One region of the Bacillus sp. JJ1127 genome, then DNA from elsewhere that is predicted to be linked to it. Evidence: riboswitches for the same ligand, from Rfam matches in the RefSeq annotation. Region 1 holds a riboswitch; the other holds the start of a gene.
What was found. A riboswitch is a leader RNA that binds a small molecule or an ion and turns the genes downstream of it on or off. The one in region 1 is predicted to bind preQ1.
Positions count from the first base shown of each region.

Region 2: it holds a riboswitch for preQ1, as region 1 does, so the genes downstream of both, V7183_RS12205 (QueT transporter family protein) here and queC (7-cyano-7-deazaguanine synthase QueC) in region 1, are expected to answer to the same signal.

Region 1 covers NZ_JBALQK010000235.1:9,384-17,226, reverse strand. Annotated here, with positions in the region: gene V7183_RS20830 (DUF3149 domain-containing protein) at 1-621, opposite strand, end outside; gene V7183_RS20825 (MarR family winged helix-turn-helix transcriptional regulator) at 862-1,308, shown strand; gene V7183_RS20820 (M3 family oligoendopeptidase) at 1,746-3,440, shown strand; gene V7183_RS20815 (DinB family protein) at 3,581-4,114, shown strand; gene V7183_RS20810 (DUF6254 family protein) at 4,396-4,512, shown strand; gene V7183_RS20805 (ATP-binding protein) at 4,524-5,732, opposite strand; PreQ1 riboswitch class I at 6,154-6,197, shown strand; gene queC (7-cyano-7-deazaguanine synthase QueC) at 6,291-6,953, shown strand; gene queD (6-carboxytetrahydropterin synthase QueD) at 6,953-7,447, shown strand; gene queE (7-carboxy-7-deazaguanine synthase QueE) at 7,440-7,843, shown strand, end outside.
Region 2 covers NZ_JBALQK010000108.1:1,547-9,389, forward strand. Annotated here, with positions in the region: gene V7183_RS12170 (hypothetical protein) at 1-757, shown strand, start outside; gene V7183_RS12175 (isochorismatase family protein) at 1,090-1,650, opposite strand; gene V7183_RS12180 (hypothetical protein) at 2,023-2,157, shown strand; gene V7183_RS12185 (DUF6123 family protein) at 2,215-2,475, shown strand; gene V7183_RS12190 (DMT family transporter) at 2,478-3,383, opposite strand; gene V7183_RS12195 (reverse transcriptase-like protein) at 3,385-3,783, opposite strand; gene V7183_RS12200 (aldose 1-epimerase family protein) at 3,886-4,758, opposite strand; PreQ1 riboswitch class I at 4,890-4,934, shown strand; gene V7183_RS12205 (QueT transporter family protein) at 4,941-5,426, shown strand; gene V7183_RS12210 (ribonuclease H family protein) at 5,558-6,217, shown strand; gene V7183_RS12215 (zinc-finger domain-containing protein) at 6,230-6,406, shown strand; gene V7183_RS12220 (DUF2564 family protein) at 6,441-6,689, opposite strand; gene cspD (cold-shock protein CspD) at 6,809-7,006, opposite strand; gene V7183_RS12230 (YqcI/YcgG family protein) at 7,275-7,843, shown strand, end outside.

The sequences.
Region 1 (7,843 bases):
GCTTGGTTCATTGTTATCATCCGTTAGAAAGACTACACCGTACTGATCGGTTACTTCGAAATGATATTGTGGTTTAATAGCATTTAAAGCAGACGATATATAATCAAAACGCAAACTGGCTAATAATAAACCGGAAATTTGCTTTTGTTTTGTAAAGATTGGTGTAGCAATCATAATAGCTTGATGTCCAAGAACACGATCTGTAATAACAGATGATACAGTTGTTTTTTTAGATTTAAATGCTTCTTGTATATAAGCTCGATCTGAGACGTCAATAGGTGTTGTTAGCCCTTCTGATGCGATTGTTATGAAACCATCTTTGTTTGTGTAATACAGTCCAGAAAAACGCTCGTCTTTTTCATCTGTATCATGAACAATTTGCTTGATGCCATCCATGTTTTCGGTACTGACGACCATAGCGAGCATTTCTAAGGCGGACATGGCTTCACCGAGATGATGATCTAGGTAGTCCCTATATAAAAATAAAGCAGTATGAGCAGCTTGTTTATTTTCCTGTTGCATGTGATAGGAGTGATAAGAGTACAAAGTCGCACCAATCCCTAGCGTTGGTAATATAACAAGCAGTATATAAAAAGCTATGCTTCGTAAATTTCCGTTCAAAGTTGCTACTCCTTCTTTTTTGTTATCATTATATATAAACTATGTTAAAATTGTCATGTTTTTATTCAAAGCATGATTGCCAGCAAGTATTATTATATGCATAAAAAATGTGGAAAGAAAGTAGAGAGAACAGAAAGATGAGTGAACAATCACTCGGAAACTGTAATGAAGAGTAATGAATCATTTTGTTTTGTAGAATGTCTTTAATTTTTAAGAATTTAAGTGAAGGATTGAAATTGTATGATATCGAATGATGAGCGAGAAGATATTTCTCAATCTTTAAAAGTATTTATTGCATTATCACGTGTACACCGTTCCGTTATGGATACTACAAATAAATCTATACGAAGTAACGGACTAAATCCAACTGAGTTTGCTGTATTAGAATTGTTATATCATAAAGGGAGTCAACCGCTTCAACAAATTGGAGAGCGCATTTTAATTGCTAGCGGCAGTATTACATATGTTGTAGACAAGTTAGAAAAAAAGGGACTTGTGAAACGAATTCCATGTCCGAATGATCGACGTGTTATATATGCACAGTTAACTGAGGCAGGAGAAGTTCTCATCGATTCTATTTTTCCAAATCATGAAAAGGTTATACATCACGCCTTTGAGATGCTAACAAAAAAAGAGAAAAATGAATTGTTAACCTTGCTTAAAAAAATTGGAAAATATGAAAAATGAGAGGTATTCAAAAAAGCTTTCGACAGAAAATAATCTAAGGCTTTTTTTGTTTATCCCGTATGAACGGGCAGTCATACTCTCACTTCAAAATGCGTCCAGCTCTAGCGGCTAGAATCTCCGGTCATTTTGCCCCCTCGGACAAGGCAAAATGCGTCTCTCTGCCCTTGACGTGGGCGTCCTGCGGTTCTGAGCGAGCCGCTTCCGCTTTTCTAAAGAAGTTAAGTGGAAGATAAACGATCTGTAAAAGTCCGATTGGTGAAGGTAATCATCAGTGGAGGATAAAAAACACTGATTAAAGTGTCACTTTATATTTCTGAAATTACATATAGAGAAAATATTAAAATTTCTGACGAATTTTGTTGAAGAATAAAAGGAGAATCGGAAATGAAAATGGAATTATAGTTAAGGATGCATATAATTTGAGAGGAGACACATTTATGTCATTTAAAGATTATGAATACAAACGCCCGAATACAGAAGAATTACAAGAAAAAATTACTACAGCTTTAGAACAATTTGAAAATGCGAAAACAGTAGAAGAACAAAAGCAAGCGATTGGTTTTATTAATAAGATTCGCAATGATTTTGGGACGATGGGAACGCTTTGTTCTATTCGACATTCTGTTGATACGACAGATGCTTTTTATAAAGAAGAACAAGATTTCTTTGATGAAGCTTATCCAGTTGCACAAGGATACGTAATAAAATATTATAAAGCATTGCTAAGCTCTCCGTTTCGTGCTGAATTAGAAGCTTATTATGGAAATCAATTGTTCGCGTTAGCAGAATGTGAATTAAAAACATATTCAGAAGAAATTGTGAAAGATTTACAAATGGAAAATAAATTATCTTCACAATACACACAGCTATTAGCGGCTGCAAAAATTCCGTTTGAAGGAGAAGAAAGAACATTATCACAGCTTATTCCTTTCATGCAAGGAACAGAAAGAGATACACGTAAAGAAGCGAGCGAGGCATACTATGGCTTCTTGGCCGAAAATGAAGAAGAGCTAGATCGTATTTATGACGAGCTTGTTAAAGTGAGAACGAAGATTGCGAAAACGCTTGGTTTTAAAAACTTTGTTGAACTTGGATATGCAAGAATGTATCGCACAGATTATAATGCAGAAATGGTTGCAAATTATCGTAAACAAGTATTAGATTACATTGTTCCCGTTGCAACGGAATTAAGAAATAGACAAAAAGCGCGCATCGGTGTAGAAAAACTAGCTTACTATGATGAAAACTTTGAATTTGCAACAGGTAATCCAACTCCAAAGGGAGATGCTGATTGGATTATCAATCATGGAAAGACGATGTATAAAGAATTATCAAAAGAAACAGATGAATTCTTCAACTTTATGTTAGATAATGATTTATTAGAGTTAGTTGCGAAAAAGGGAAAAGCTGGCGGTGGTTATTGTACATATATTGAAAATTATAAAGCGCCGTTCATTTTTTCAAACTTTAACGGAACGTCTGGTGATATTGATGTGTTAACACATGAAGCTGGTCATGCTTTTCAAGTATACGAAAGTCGCAAGTACGAAATTCCAGAGTATAATTGGCCAACGTATGAAGCGTGTGAAATTCACTCTATGAGCATGGAGTTTTTCACATGGCCATGGATGAAATTATTTTTTGAAGAAGATACAGATAAATACTATTTCTCTCATTTAAGTTCAGCATTGTTATTCTTACCATATGGCGTATCTGTTGATGAATTCCAGCATTATGTATATGAAAATCCAGAGGCATCGCCAGCAGAGCGTAAAGCAGCATGGCGTAATATAGAGAGAAAGTATTTACCACATCGAGACTATGAGGATAATGATTATTTAGAACGTGGTGGATTCTGGCAACGTCAAGGTCATATTTATAACTCGCCTTTCTATTATATTGATTACACATTAGCTCAAATCTGTGCATTACAATTTTGGAAACGTGCACGGGACAATAGACAGGAAGCATGGGAAGATTATGTGAACCTTTGTAAACAGGGAGGAAGTCAATCCTTCCTACAATTAGTAGAAATTGCGAATTTGACATCTCCATTTACAGAGGGTTGTGTACAAGGAGTAATTACGGAGATTCAAGCATGGTTACGTGCGGTAGATGACACAAAATTGTAAAAAACATATACTGTTTTTTTAAGGTTTATCATCGACACATGTATCAAATAATGAGATAATAAAAGAAAATTCAGATTTATTTAAAAGAGGTGTTTCTAAATAAGAAGCACCTCTTTTCACCAAAAAGAGGAGGGAGAATTATGCTTCAATCTAATATGGATGTTAGTTTAGAAACTTTGCTGCAATCATTACAATCTACAAGAAGTACACTGCTATCAGAAATAGAGATGCTAAATGATACAGAAGTGAATGTGAAGCCTCGGCGTGATAAATGGAGTATTATTCAAATTTTGCATCATTTACATCTCATTGAACAATCTGTTACATCAGCTCTTGTATATGCTTTGCAAAAAAAGGAAAGAAAAGAAGCTCCATTCAAAGACCTCCAGCTTACTCTTGATCGGACACACAAACGAGAAGCTCCTCAACAAATGCAACCAACGGAAACATTAATGAAAAAACAGCAAGTGATTCAGTTACTTGATCATTCACGACAAGAATTATTGCATACGCTCCATGGTGTTATAGATGAAAAAGAATTACTTGAAAATTCATTAAAGCATCCTGTTTTTCATGAACTTAATTTATATCAATGGATTCAATTTCTTGATTTACACGAACAGAGACATCTTACGCAATTGAAAGAAGCGAAATATGCTATTTTACAAAGATAGAGTGCGTATCATTTGGAATAAAAGAAGTGAGCCAATAGTTAGTTGGTTCACTTCTTTTATTTTATCCTGCTAGTTGCATTCACCTCTAATTTCAGCGGAAATAAAAAAGCTAAGGATGAAGATGAGCACTTGTAAAAGCCCGATTCGTTCAACTAATAATCAGTGGGGGATGAAGAAAACCCCCACTGATTAAAGTTTCACTTTATATATTGGAGTAATGCATATTTTTTCTTCTTATTTTGGAATAATACATGAGGAAAGGATAAGAAGGAGCTGAGAGTATGTCAAAGAAGAAAAAAGAAGAAGAACGTGCTTGGAAAGCGCGAAAAGAAAATCAAAAACCACATGGAAAAGTAAAGACTTTTGCTGAACTTGTGGATGAAACTGAAAAAACGTGATGATCATTTCATCACGTTTTTTGTATGAGTGGAAAAGTTAATAGGAAGGTTGTACCAATACCTTTTTCACTTGTAATATCAATTTTTCCATCCATTGCTTTGACGACGCTGAATACGACCATCATCCCAAGTCCGGTTCCTTTCTCTTTCGTAGAATAGAAAGGAGAGCCAAGGCGTTTCATTTGTTCTGGATCCATACCGATTCCATTGTCTTTTATATACAATCGTATATGCTTATGATCAGGCACTAATGTGAGAATCAGATCACCACCTTTAGGCATAGCTTCAATACAATTTTTAAGAATATTTAACAAGCATTGGTTGAATTTTTGTTTTTCGCCAGAAATAAGAAACGGGCTACTTTGTTTTATGTAATGTATACGAACATTTGCTAAATTAGCTAGTGGCGTAATAAGAGATAGTGCATGAAGTAATTCATCTTCTAGTTGTAACACTTGTTCTTTCTCAATACTTGGTTTTGCAAATGTTAAATAATCTGTGAGAACATGATTTGCTTGTTCAATCCCATGGATAGCTATTTCTGTATATAACTTTCGATCTTTTTCAGAGCAGTCGTCAGATTGTAGAAGTTGTAAAAAACCTTTTGTTGAAGTTAAAGGATTACGAATTTCATGGGAAATAGAAGCAGCCATTTCCCCAATAAGATGAAACTTCTCAGCGTTAATAAGTTCTTCCTGTAAACGAATTTGCAATTGAAGTATGTTCAATAAATACAGAATAAGAATTGTACCAATTATTGCACATAGTTCATACGCAACAATATAAGGAAGATAGTATTCAGAATTAGGTACTTTGAGAAGAAAAGCAGGAACCCAAACGAATCCATATGTAAGACTATATAAAATGGCAAGTATAATTTTTATATGATTCGATCCTTTGTTGAAAAATTTATATGTGGAAAGTAGGACGACATATAAAAGAATAGAACCGACGGCGGATGGAAAGACTCCTATTCCTCCTATTAAGAAACGGTATATGTTTAATACAATTAAAATGGCCCCACCGGCAACAGGGCCTCCAGTTAAAGTACTGATAACTAATACGATATGACGCATATCAAATTGAAATCCATTAGTTGTTTTTGCAGCAAAAGAAATACAAAGAATTGTGGCAACGCTGCAAAATAATATAAACATAGTTGAATTCAGTTTAGGCGAATGTTTCCCTTTTTGATTCCAAAACAAGTGATACATTAGCATCATAACGAGGATCGATAATATGTTTAAAAAGAGGTAAATAATAAAGTGTTTCAGATGCATGTCCGCCTTTCTATTTTTTGTATATATACATCAATTAAAAAACCGACATAAAACCCCTCTTTTTAGGTGGGAGAGAGCATCTGGCCATGCATAGAAGCGGTCAGGGCCTTTTTCTGCCACATGCGAAGTAAAAACAGAAAGAGCAAACGAGTGTAGGTTACTTTTTATTCTGCATAGCAGGGATTTAGATGTCGAAAAATTAAAATGGATTTATATTGAATGCCAATATAATCATACTATTAAAATTCAAAAAAATGAATATTAACCTTGAATGAAAGACAGAAAAATCAGATGTTTTTCTGGATATACACAGTATGTTACAATATGTGTTGGCAATGAAAGAAGAAATTCCATGTATGACATGGGAGAGGTTCGCGAACTCCCTCTATAAAAAACTATGGAAACAACAATATCCTTAGGTATTGTTTTGTTTTTTTATTGTGACAGTTCAAGAACGTTCTTTCTTCTTATTCGTAGTAGAGAAGGAGAATGAGTGAAATGAAAAAAGAAAAAGCGGTTGTTGTTTTTAGTGGTGGTCAAGATAGTACAACATGTTTATTCTGGGCTATGCACCAGTTTGCAGAAGTAGAAGCTGTAACGTTTAATTATAATCAACGTCATAAGTTAGAAATTGATTGCGCAGCAGATATTGCAAAAGAACTAGGAATCAAACATACAGTACTAGATATGAGTTTATTAAATCAGCTTGCTCCAAACGCGTTGACTAGAACGGATATGGAAATCACGCATGAGGAAGGGGAATTACCATCCACATTTGTAGATGGACGAAATTTACTATTCTTATCATTTGCGGCTGTATTAGCGAAACAAGTTGGAGCACGTCATATTGTAACTGGCGTATGTGAAACAGATTTTAGCGGTTATCCTGATTGCCGTGATGTGTTTGTGAAATCGTTAAACGTTACCTTAAACTTATCGATGGATTACCCGTTTGTTATTCATACACCACTTATGTGGATTGACAAAGCAGAGACATGGAAATTGTCAGATGAACTTGGTGCATTCGAGTTTGTTAGAGAAAAAACATTAACATGCTATAACGGAATAATTGGTGATGGCTGCGGTGAATGTCCAGCATGTAAACTTCGTAAAGCAGGATTAGATACGTATCTACAAGAACGCGAAGGGGCGAATGTATAATGGAACAAAACTTTTTTGGATTTCGCATTGTAGAAAATTTACAAAAAATGGACAAGGATATTCAGCGTGAGCAATTAAAATATCATAATAAACGAGTGATGGTTAGCAAGGAATTTACATTTGATGCAGCGCATCATTTGCACTGTTATGAAGGGAAATGTAAAAATTTACATGGTCACACATACAAAGTTGTTTTTGGTATTAGTGGATATGTAAATGAGATTGGACTTGCAATCGACTTTGGAGATATAAAAGAAATTTGGAAAAAAGAAATTGAAATTTATTTAGATCATCGTTACTTAAATGAAACATTACCAGCGATGAATACAACTGCTGAAAATATGGTCGTTTGGATATATGAAAAGATGGCATCTGCACTTACAAAAGAGAATCGTGCAGATGAATATAAGGGAGCACGTGTTGAATTTGTTCGCTTATTTGAAACACCAACAAGTTATGCGGAAGTAAGACGGGAGTGGATGCTCGGTGAGTAAAATTCCTGTTTTAGAAATTTTTGGCCCGACAATTCAAGGAGAAGGAATGGTTGTGGGTCAAAAGACAATGTTCATTCGTACAGCAGGATGTGATTATAGTTGTGCTTGGTGTGATTCTGCTTTTACATGGGATGGATCAGCAAAAGAGCAAATTAGACAAATGACTCCAGACGAAATTTGGAGTGAACTTGTTGAACTTGGTGGAGAAAACTTTTCACATGTAACAATTTCAGGTGGAAATCCAGTGTTACTGAAAAATATAGAGAGTTTGCTGGATGTATTAGAAGAAAAGCAGATTCGTACAGCTATTGAGACACAAGGAAGTAAATGGCAAGAATGGTTACTCCATATCGATGAAGTAACCATCTCACCAAAGCCGCCAAGTTCACAGATGAA
Region 2 (7,843 bases), on a different contig from region 1:
AATTGTAATAGAATTTTCTTCTAATTCTCATCGTAACTACCTTTTTTCTAATCTGCTTTTAACAACAATTGTAGATAAGGGGCAATATAATGTTTGTATCTCGACCTATGAACAATCACTTCCAATAGAGCTACCATTGACGCTAAATAAACCTCACTTAATAGGGAATCAAGATGATATTTTAGTAAATGCACCTATGAAGTATAGTGTTAAACAAGTATCTGGAAAATTGCCGTATGGTGGAAACCTTACTAATTGTTTTAATTTAATAGATGAGCAAAGTGTAAATTATATTGATATTCCAGATAGTAATCCAGTCATAATTGAAATAGATTTTACAAAAAATCCGATACAAATGTTAAACTGTTTCGGTTTATATTTTGGATGGGGAGAAATTCCAAAGAAGATTCGAATTGAATATTTGTTAAGTGCAAATGGAAACTGGATTGTTGCGACAGACGTTCCATTAAATATGAGGGACACGATAATATCAAATATGAAAGCAAGTCAGTTATATAAAGTAAGAGTTACGATGAGTGGTTATGTTCAAGATCATAAGCGTTTTCGTATTAATCGTATTTTTGCAAGGTCTTCTATGGAAAGTGGTAATGCGTGGTTATCAACAAATGGTGGAAAACTGTATGGAGATATTGAGATGGAAGCGGGTAAAGGCTTAGTTTTGAAAACTTCTGGCGGAGGAAAATGGAGAGTTACTATTAATGAGGTAGGTCAGCTTATTATGACTAAGGTAACTTAAGTAACGATAGATAGTGAAGGTGATTGGGAATAATACTAATCACCTTTTTGTGTAGGAGTGTTTAAGCATTAGAACTGTTCTTTGTAAATTTATCTATAAGAAAAGCACCCCCAATTGTTAGACGGTGCCTAACAATTGGGGGTGCAGTACATCGAATAAGGATTCTTTTCGTTTATCCCGCATTAACGGGCAGTAATACTCCCACCTCAAAATTTGGCGGAAGCAAAGAAGTAAGGTGGGAGATAAACTGCCCGTAAAAGCCCGATTCGTTCAACTAATAATCAGTGGGGGATGAAAAACCCCCCCACTGATTAAAGTTTCATTTTATTGTATCATTCACGATATTGATTGTGAGTAGGATGGAAGAGGTCTTCTTCAATATCCCTTACAATAGAAAAATGGTCGACATTATAATGACCATGTAGTGTTTTATTATGATGTTCGATAATTTGTTGTGCTGATAGAATGGTAGAATCGGTCGTTGAGTGGCCATTTTGTATTAAAGTGACATCAAATCCTTGTACGGTTGCGGTTCTAACGGCAGTATCAATACAATGTTCAGTTTTGCATCCTCCTATAATGAGATGACCGATTTCTTTCTCTTTTAAAAGGGTCTGTAAAGAAGTGTTATAAAACGAATTGGTAGCCTGTTTATCTATAATGACTGCTTCAGGAGGTACTGTAATTTCCTTGTGTATTTGAAATCCTCGTCCTATACCGGAAGCAACATCAGTATCTCTGACAAAAATAATCAGAGCATTTGATTGAAGAGCCTTTTGAATGGCTACATTTATTGCAGCTAATAATTGGTCTTTATGAAATACGGCAGCTTCTTGTTCGTTACCGTCAATAAGCTCTTGTTGGGCATCAATAATTAATAGGGCTTGTTTCATTAAATATCTCCTTTTTGAGTAAAATGTATGACTCTCTTTTCATTCCGTTATTTTTGGGCAAACGTCTTCTCAGGTCAATATTCCGAACAGAGTAAAGAAGATAGGTGAGGCATGAAGAAAGTCACTGTTGATTCAAGTTTCACTGTATCTACTTCTAGATGTTGTCAGTAAATCCTGTTTGTATAATGAAATTATTCCAATTTCATTGTTGACCTTCACATCATGTAACACCTTACAATATAACCAAGGGGAGGGATGAAAAGTGAAAATTAGTGAACTTTCAAATATAAATCACCGTCGGTCGTGTTATCTTTAAGCGCTTCAACGTTATATATAGGGATTGCTATAGGAGCGATTGTTGGTGGATTTATTTTGAAGTATAGTTCCATTGTCTATCTTGGTTATATAGGCGCGATATTTGAATTACTTGCGATGGCAATGTTGTTTTTATCATATCGAAAAGCAAGTCAATATAAAGAAGGTGTCAAAGAAAATTCATTCTCATAAAGTCTAAAAACATGTATGATAGGGAAGGGACAATTTTTTGAATTAGGTGGGAACAGCATGCAAACAGTGCAAGATTATCTTTCATTCTTACATACAAAAGGATTCAAATTATCAGAAGAAGCACAAGGATTTATTATGTTTGGTCAAGGATATACGGGTGCATCTGATGGAATTGTGAACGCAGCGATTGAAGCGACGATTAAACATCAATTACAGTTTGATGGGAGTTATTTTGTGGCGCTGTTAGAGAGGTTGAAAGAAGAGAGAATTACGGACAAAAAAAGCGCAAAGGCTTTTATGCGGAAGTTACAAGCATAACTTCACGCAGCCTGCGCTTCTTTTTTTTGTTTTGAAGGAAGTTCAACGAAAATCATGCCTAAGAAAATACAAAGGCAACCAAGTATTGCGGAAATCGAAAGTTGTTCGTTTGCAACAAGAACGCCTGTTAATGCAGCAAAGACAGGTTCCATTGCGAAAATAATGGCGACTCTCGTTGGAGAGGTGTGCTTTTGCGCAGCTGTTTGAATAAAAAAAGCGATTGCTGTTGCAAATAAGGATGTTGCAAGTAGAGCAAATAAAAAGGCATCATTCATCCATAAAGAGATTGAAAATAATTTCTCCCAATCCTCAAATAAAAAAGCACAGATGGTAGAGAAAATTCCAACGGACAATACTTGAGATGTACTTAATAACAGAGGGGATATCTTTTTGGAAAAGATCCCATTAATCAGAATATGTGCCGCAAAGGCAATTGCACAGCCGAGAACAAGCATATCTCCAATATTGAATTGAAAAGAATCACCAGCGGTTAGTAAATATAAGCCAGCTGTAGCAGCGATAATGCCGAGTACGATAAAAGGTGTAGCTTTTTGTTTCAAAAAGATAAATGAAAGAATTGGAACCATAACAACGCTGAGTCCAGTTAAAAATCCTGCTTTAGAGGAAGTGGTATAAATTAATCCAAATGTTTGTAATAAATAACCGATAAATAAGAAGAATCCGACAATTAATCCAGCGATACTACTATCTTGAATTTGTTGTTTTGAAGTTTTTTTCGAAAACATGATTTGGACGAATAACAAAATAATTCCAGCGAATAAAAATCGAACACCATTGAACGTAAATGGACCAACAAATGACATTGCATTTTGAACGACGACAAATGTGGCTCCCCAAATAAAGGAGACAAATAATAAAGCAAGAGGAGCAATCCACCCTTTTTTCACGCTATGACCCCCATTCATTTAGTAAAATAGCTTTTCTTGCTAATTCATCAGCAACTTTGTTTTGACTGCTTGGAATCCACTTTATAAAGAAAAGGTCAAATTTCTCGATGTACGCCAGCGCTTCTTGTAAAAGTGGTGCATACGTTTCGTTTTTTGCATACTCTTTTTCTACTGCACGTTCAACAAGTTGAGAATCTGTGCGAAAAGATACAATGCTATAGTTATGTTCTGTACAATATTTTAATGCAGCGAGTAGTGCATGATATTCTGCTTCATGGTTAGACATCGTTCCAAGCGGTAGTGATAATTGCACTGGCGGTTGTACGCCTTTAATAAAAACGCCAGCACCAGAAGGCCCCGGATTTCCCTTTGATGCACCATCAATATATACTTCGATCAAAACTTAATACCTCCATTATTTATATAGCGTTAGCTTATAGTAAGCCCCCGCCTAAAAATTTCTAAAGGAGGGGGATAGAAAATACGAAAATAAAAATGCATTTTATCCAATTGTAATGCTGTAGCGGCATGTAAATGTTTCATTCGCTTGTAAGGATTGCACACCTTTTTTCTCTTTGAAATCTTTAGCTGGTTCTAATTCATCAGCAATGCCATACCAAGGTTCAATACATAAGAAAGGAGCATCATTACTTTGTGTCCACACACCGACAAATGGGAAGCCTTCAAATGCTACTTTTACAAACTTATTATGTTTATGAGAGCGAATAGAAATTTCACTTGTATTCATATTTTCAAAAATAAGGGCATCATTTTTGAATAAATCGTATGTAAGTGGTAATTCGGTCGTATTTTTAGCGATGAGTCGTTTTTCTTTTGAAAGAAATGCGCCTTCTAGTATGCTTGTTTCTAAATGTTCAGGGCCATGAAATGATAAATGGTAGTCTGTAAATGACCCACCTTCTACTAATGGACAATTGAAGCCTGGATGTGCTCCGATAGAAAAGAACATTTCTTTAGAAGCAGGGTTATGTACTTCGTAAGTAACATGTATATTTTGCTCATCTAGCTCATAAGAAACAGACAACTCAAATTCATACGGATATTTTTGTGAAGTTTCTCGATTGCTGGAGACTGCATAAGTAATTTTTGTTTCACTTTGCTCTTTTATGGAAAATGTAAGGTCGCGAGCGAAGCCGTGTTGTGTTAATGAATAAGGTTTACCATCTACATAATATGTATTGTCCACTAATCTACCGATAATTGGGAATAAAATTGGTGCACAGCGTCCCCAATATTTAGGATTACCTTGCCACATATATTCTGTGTTATCTTCTTTTAAGCGAATGCTTTGTAACTCTGCACCTTTTTCAGAGAGGGAAACGATCAGTTTTTTATTTTGGATTGTTGCTGTCATGAAGCGAAACCTCCTAAATTCTTCATATCCTTTATTATACGTTGTCTATTCGAAAAAGGGTAGTGAATGGTAGAAATCTATTGACGAATGGTTGTCTATTGCGTACAATATAAAATTGTTGTTTAAAAACGAATCACGTGGTTCGAAACCATCCCACGTAAAAAAACTAAGGAGATTTTGTCATGAATATAAAAACATTAGTTGGTAATGGTATTTTAGCGGCATTATACATTGCTGTTTCCGCACTTATTCAGCCGTTTGGCTTTACGAATGTACAATTTCGTATTTCGGAGATGTTTAATCATCTCGTTGTATTTAATAAGAAATCGATTTATGGAATTGTCTTAGGCGTATTTTTAACAAATCTCTTTTTCTCCCCTATGATTGCGTATGATTTAGTATTTGGAGTAGGGCAATCCATTCTTGCACTTCTTGCTACGATTATTTCCATGCGTTTTATTAAGGGTGTTTGGGCTCGTATGATTTTTAATACAGTTATCTTTACAGTTACAATGTTTATGATAGCAATTGAACTTCATCTTGCATTTGACCTGCCATTTTTATTTACATGGCTTACATGCGCAGCTGGTGAATTTGTTGTGATGGCAATTGGTATGCCGGTTATGTATTGGATGAATAAACGAGTGCAATTTAATAGATTTATGTAACATGAATAGAAAGAGCTGCTTCCAATATGGAGCAGCTCTTTTGTATTTTAAAAGTTGACATTCGAATATAATACTATGACTATTGGTAAAATATAATAAAAATACGAAGTCTTATATAAGGGGAAATGAGTATGAAATATAAAATACATTGGCTATATAAAACAAAGTCTAATCTTCAAACAGAATTAACAACAGATTATATGAGTATAGAAGAGACACTTCAATTTGCAGCTGATTTTGAGAAAACAGGAAGAGTAAGAGAACTTGTATTTTACGATGAGATGGACGCGGAATGGACGCTAAAAGAAATGAAAAAGCTCAGTAAGCAAGTAGAAGAAGAACCACAAGACATTCGTATGTACTTTGATGGTGGGTATGACCTGGAAACAAAAGAAGCAGGGATTGGTATATGTATTTACTATAGAAAAGGGAATGGAAATTACCGAGTTCGCCGTAATGCGTACATAGAGGGGATATATGATAATAATGAGGCGGAATATGCGGCATTATTATATGGAATGAATGTACTGGAGGAATTAGGGATTAAATATGAATCGATTACACTTCATGGCGATTCCCAAGTGGCCTTACAGCAATTAGCTGGAGAATGGCCTTGTTATGATGAACATTTGAATCACTATTTAGATCAGATTGAACAAAAAGCAAAGCAAATGAAATTAAAGCTTGTCTGTGAGCCAGTAGCAAGAAAACAAAATAAAGAGGCACATCAATTAGCAACGCAAGCATTGGAAGGAACAGCTATCGACAGTCATAAAGAAATAACCGAATAGAGAGGTGCAGCGGTGAATAAAAAGCAGCTCATTACAGAGGTAAATGATTTATTAGAAACATACTGTGAAGGATGTTTTTTGCAAGAACATTATAGAACAACACGTAGTAAGTATTACGCTCATTCTTTTTGTATTCGGCAATGTACCATTGGCGAAAGGTTAAAAAAATATGGAGATCAATTATCATGAAAAAACATCCAGAGGTAGCTCTCTGGATGTTTTTTCAATGCTTAGCTTCTTGTAATTGATGTTCACATTTACTTAACTTTTTTTCTTCATTCATTAAGAATGGCTCATCTAAATCTGTCGCAACAGATTTCATGATTTCAAGCTGTGAACGTGCAGATTCGACTGCATTTGTCGCATGCTCTAGTGATTCTGGATCCATTGTAATTGTCGCAGAACCTACCATTTTTTGTGCCGTTTCTACGCGGAATTTTACTTCTTCAAAATCATTTACATGTGAACCCATTGTCGATTCCTCCTTTGTATTCTGTTACATTTCACATAGTTTTTACTCTGCAAAAAGGAAATATACAAAGGAATAACAAAGGAGGTTGCCTAGTAGGCAACCTCCTGTTATATGTTGGATTAAAGTTTTACTACGTTAGCAGCTTGAGGTCCGCGGTTACCTTCAACGATGTCGAAAGATACTTCTTGACCTTCTTCTAAAGCTTTGTAGCCGTCGCCTTGAATAGCTGTGAAATGTACGAATATATCGTCAGCGCCTTCCATTTCGATAAATCCAAAACCTTTTTCGTTGTTAAACCATTTTACTTTTCCTTGCATGTTACAATTCCTCCTAAAAAACGATTACTTTTCATTTAGTAACATTCGCCTGAAATGTTTGCAAATTCATAAAACTAAAAATGCTATATTCTCGAATATTCTGCTAAATGATAATTTAAATATACACGAAATGGTAGATTTTAGTCAAGTAAGCGTTTTTATCTTTTTGTATTTTTAAATAATTTTCCACTCAAGTTTTTTTCATGGTATAGGACGAGTTCACTTTTTAATATGTTTAAGTGAATGCTGTACATAGTGAGGTGAGAGAATGGATCAGTCTTATCTATTAGATAATGAAGGAATGAAAAATAGGGTAGATATACCGAGTTGGGTTTCTGAGGAGTTTACAAATTTTTCTCATGTTGTATTGGATCCAACCTTTCCGTGCTATTTTGGATTAACGGCCTTAAAGAAGAATGAACTTCGGTATTCGTTTCTTTCCCATGATGATTGGAATCATTTACCGCATACGATGCTTTCTTTTTTAGATCTAATGCACGAACGACCAGTTGTAAGAAGGGGTTTTTTTCTTTTTGTAGAACCAGAACTTGAAGAACAGTCCATTGAACATTACCGGTCCTATTTTTGGAGAGTACTACAATATTTACATGAAGCAGATGAACAGCCATGGCCTGAAAAAATTCCCGAAAATCCAGATCATCATTTATGGGAATTTTCGTTTGGCGGCGAGCCTATGTTTGCGTTTGGAAATGCGCCTGCTTACAAACAAAGAAAAACGCGGCATTTAGGGAACTCACTTATTATTGGATTTCAACCGCGTATCATTTTTGATGGACTAGAAGGGGATCGACCAAAAGGTTCCTATTCACGGCAAAT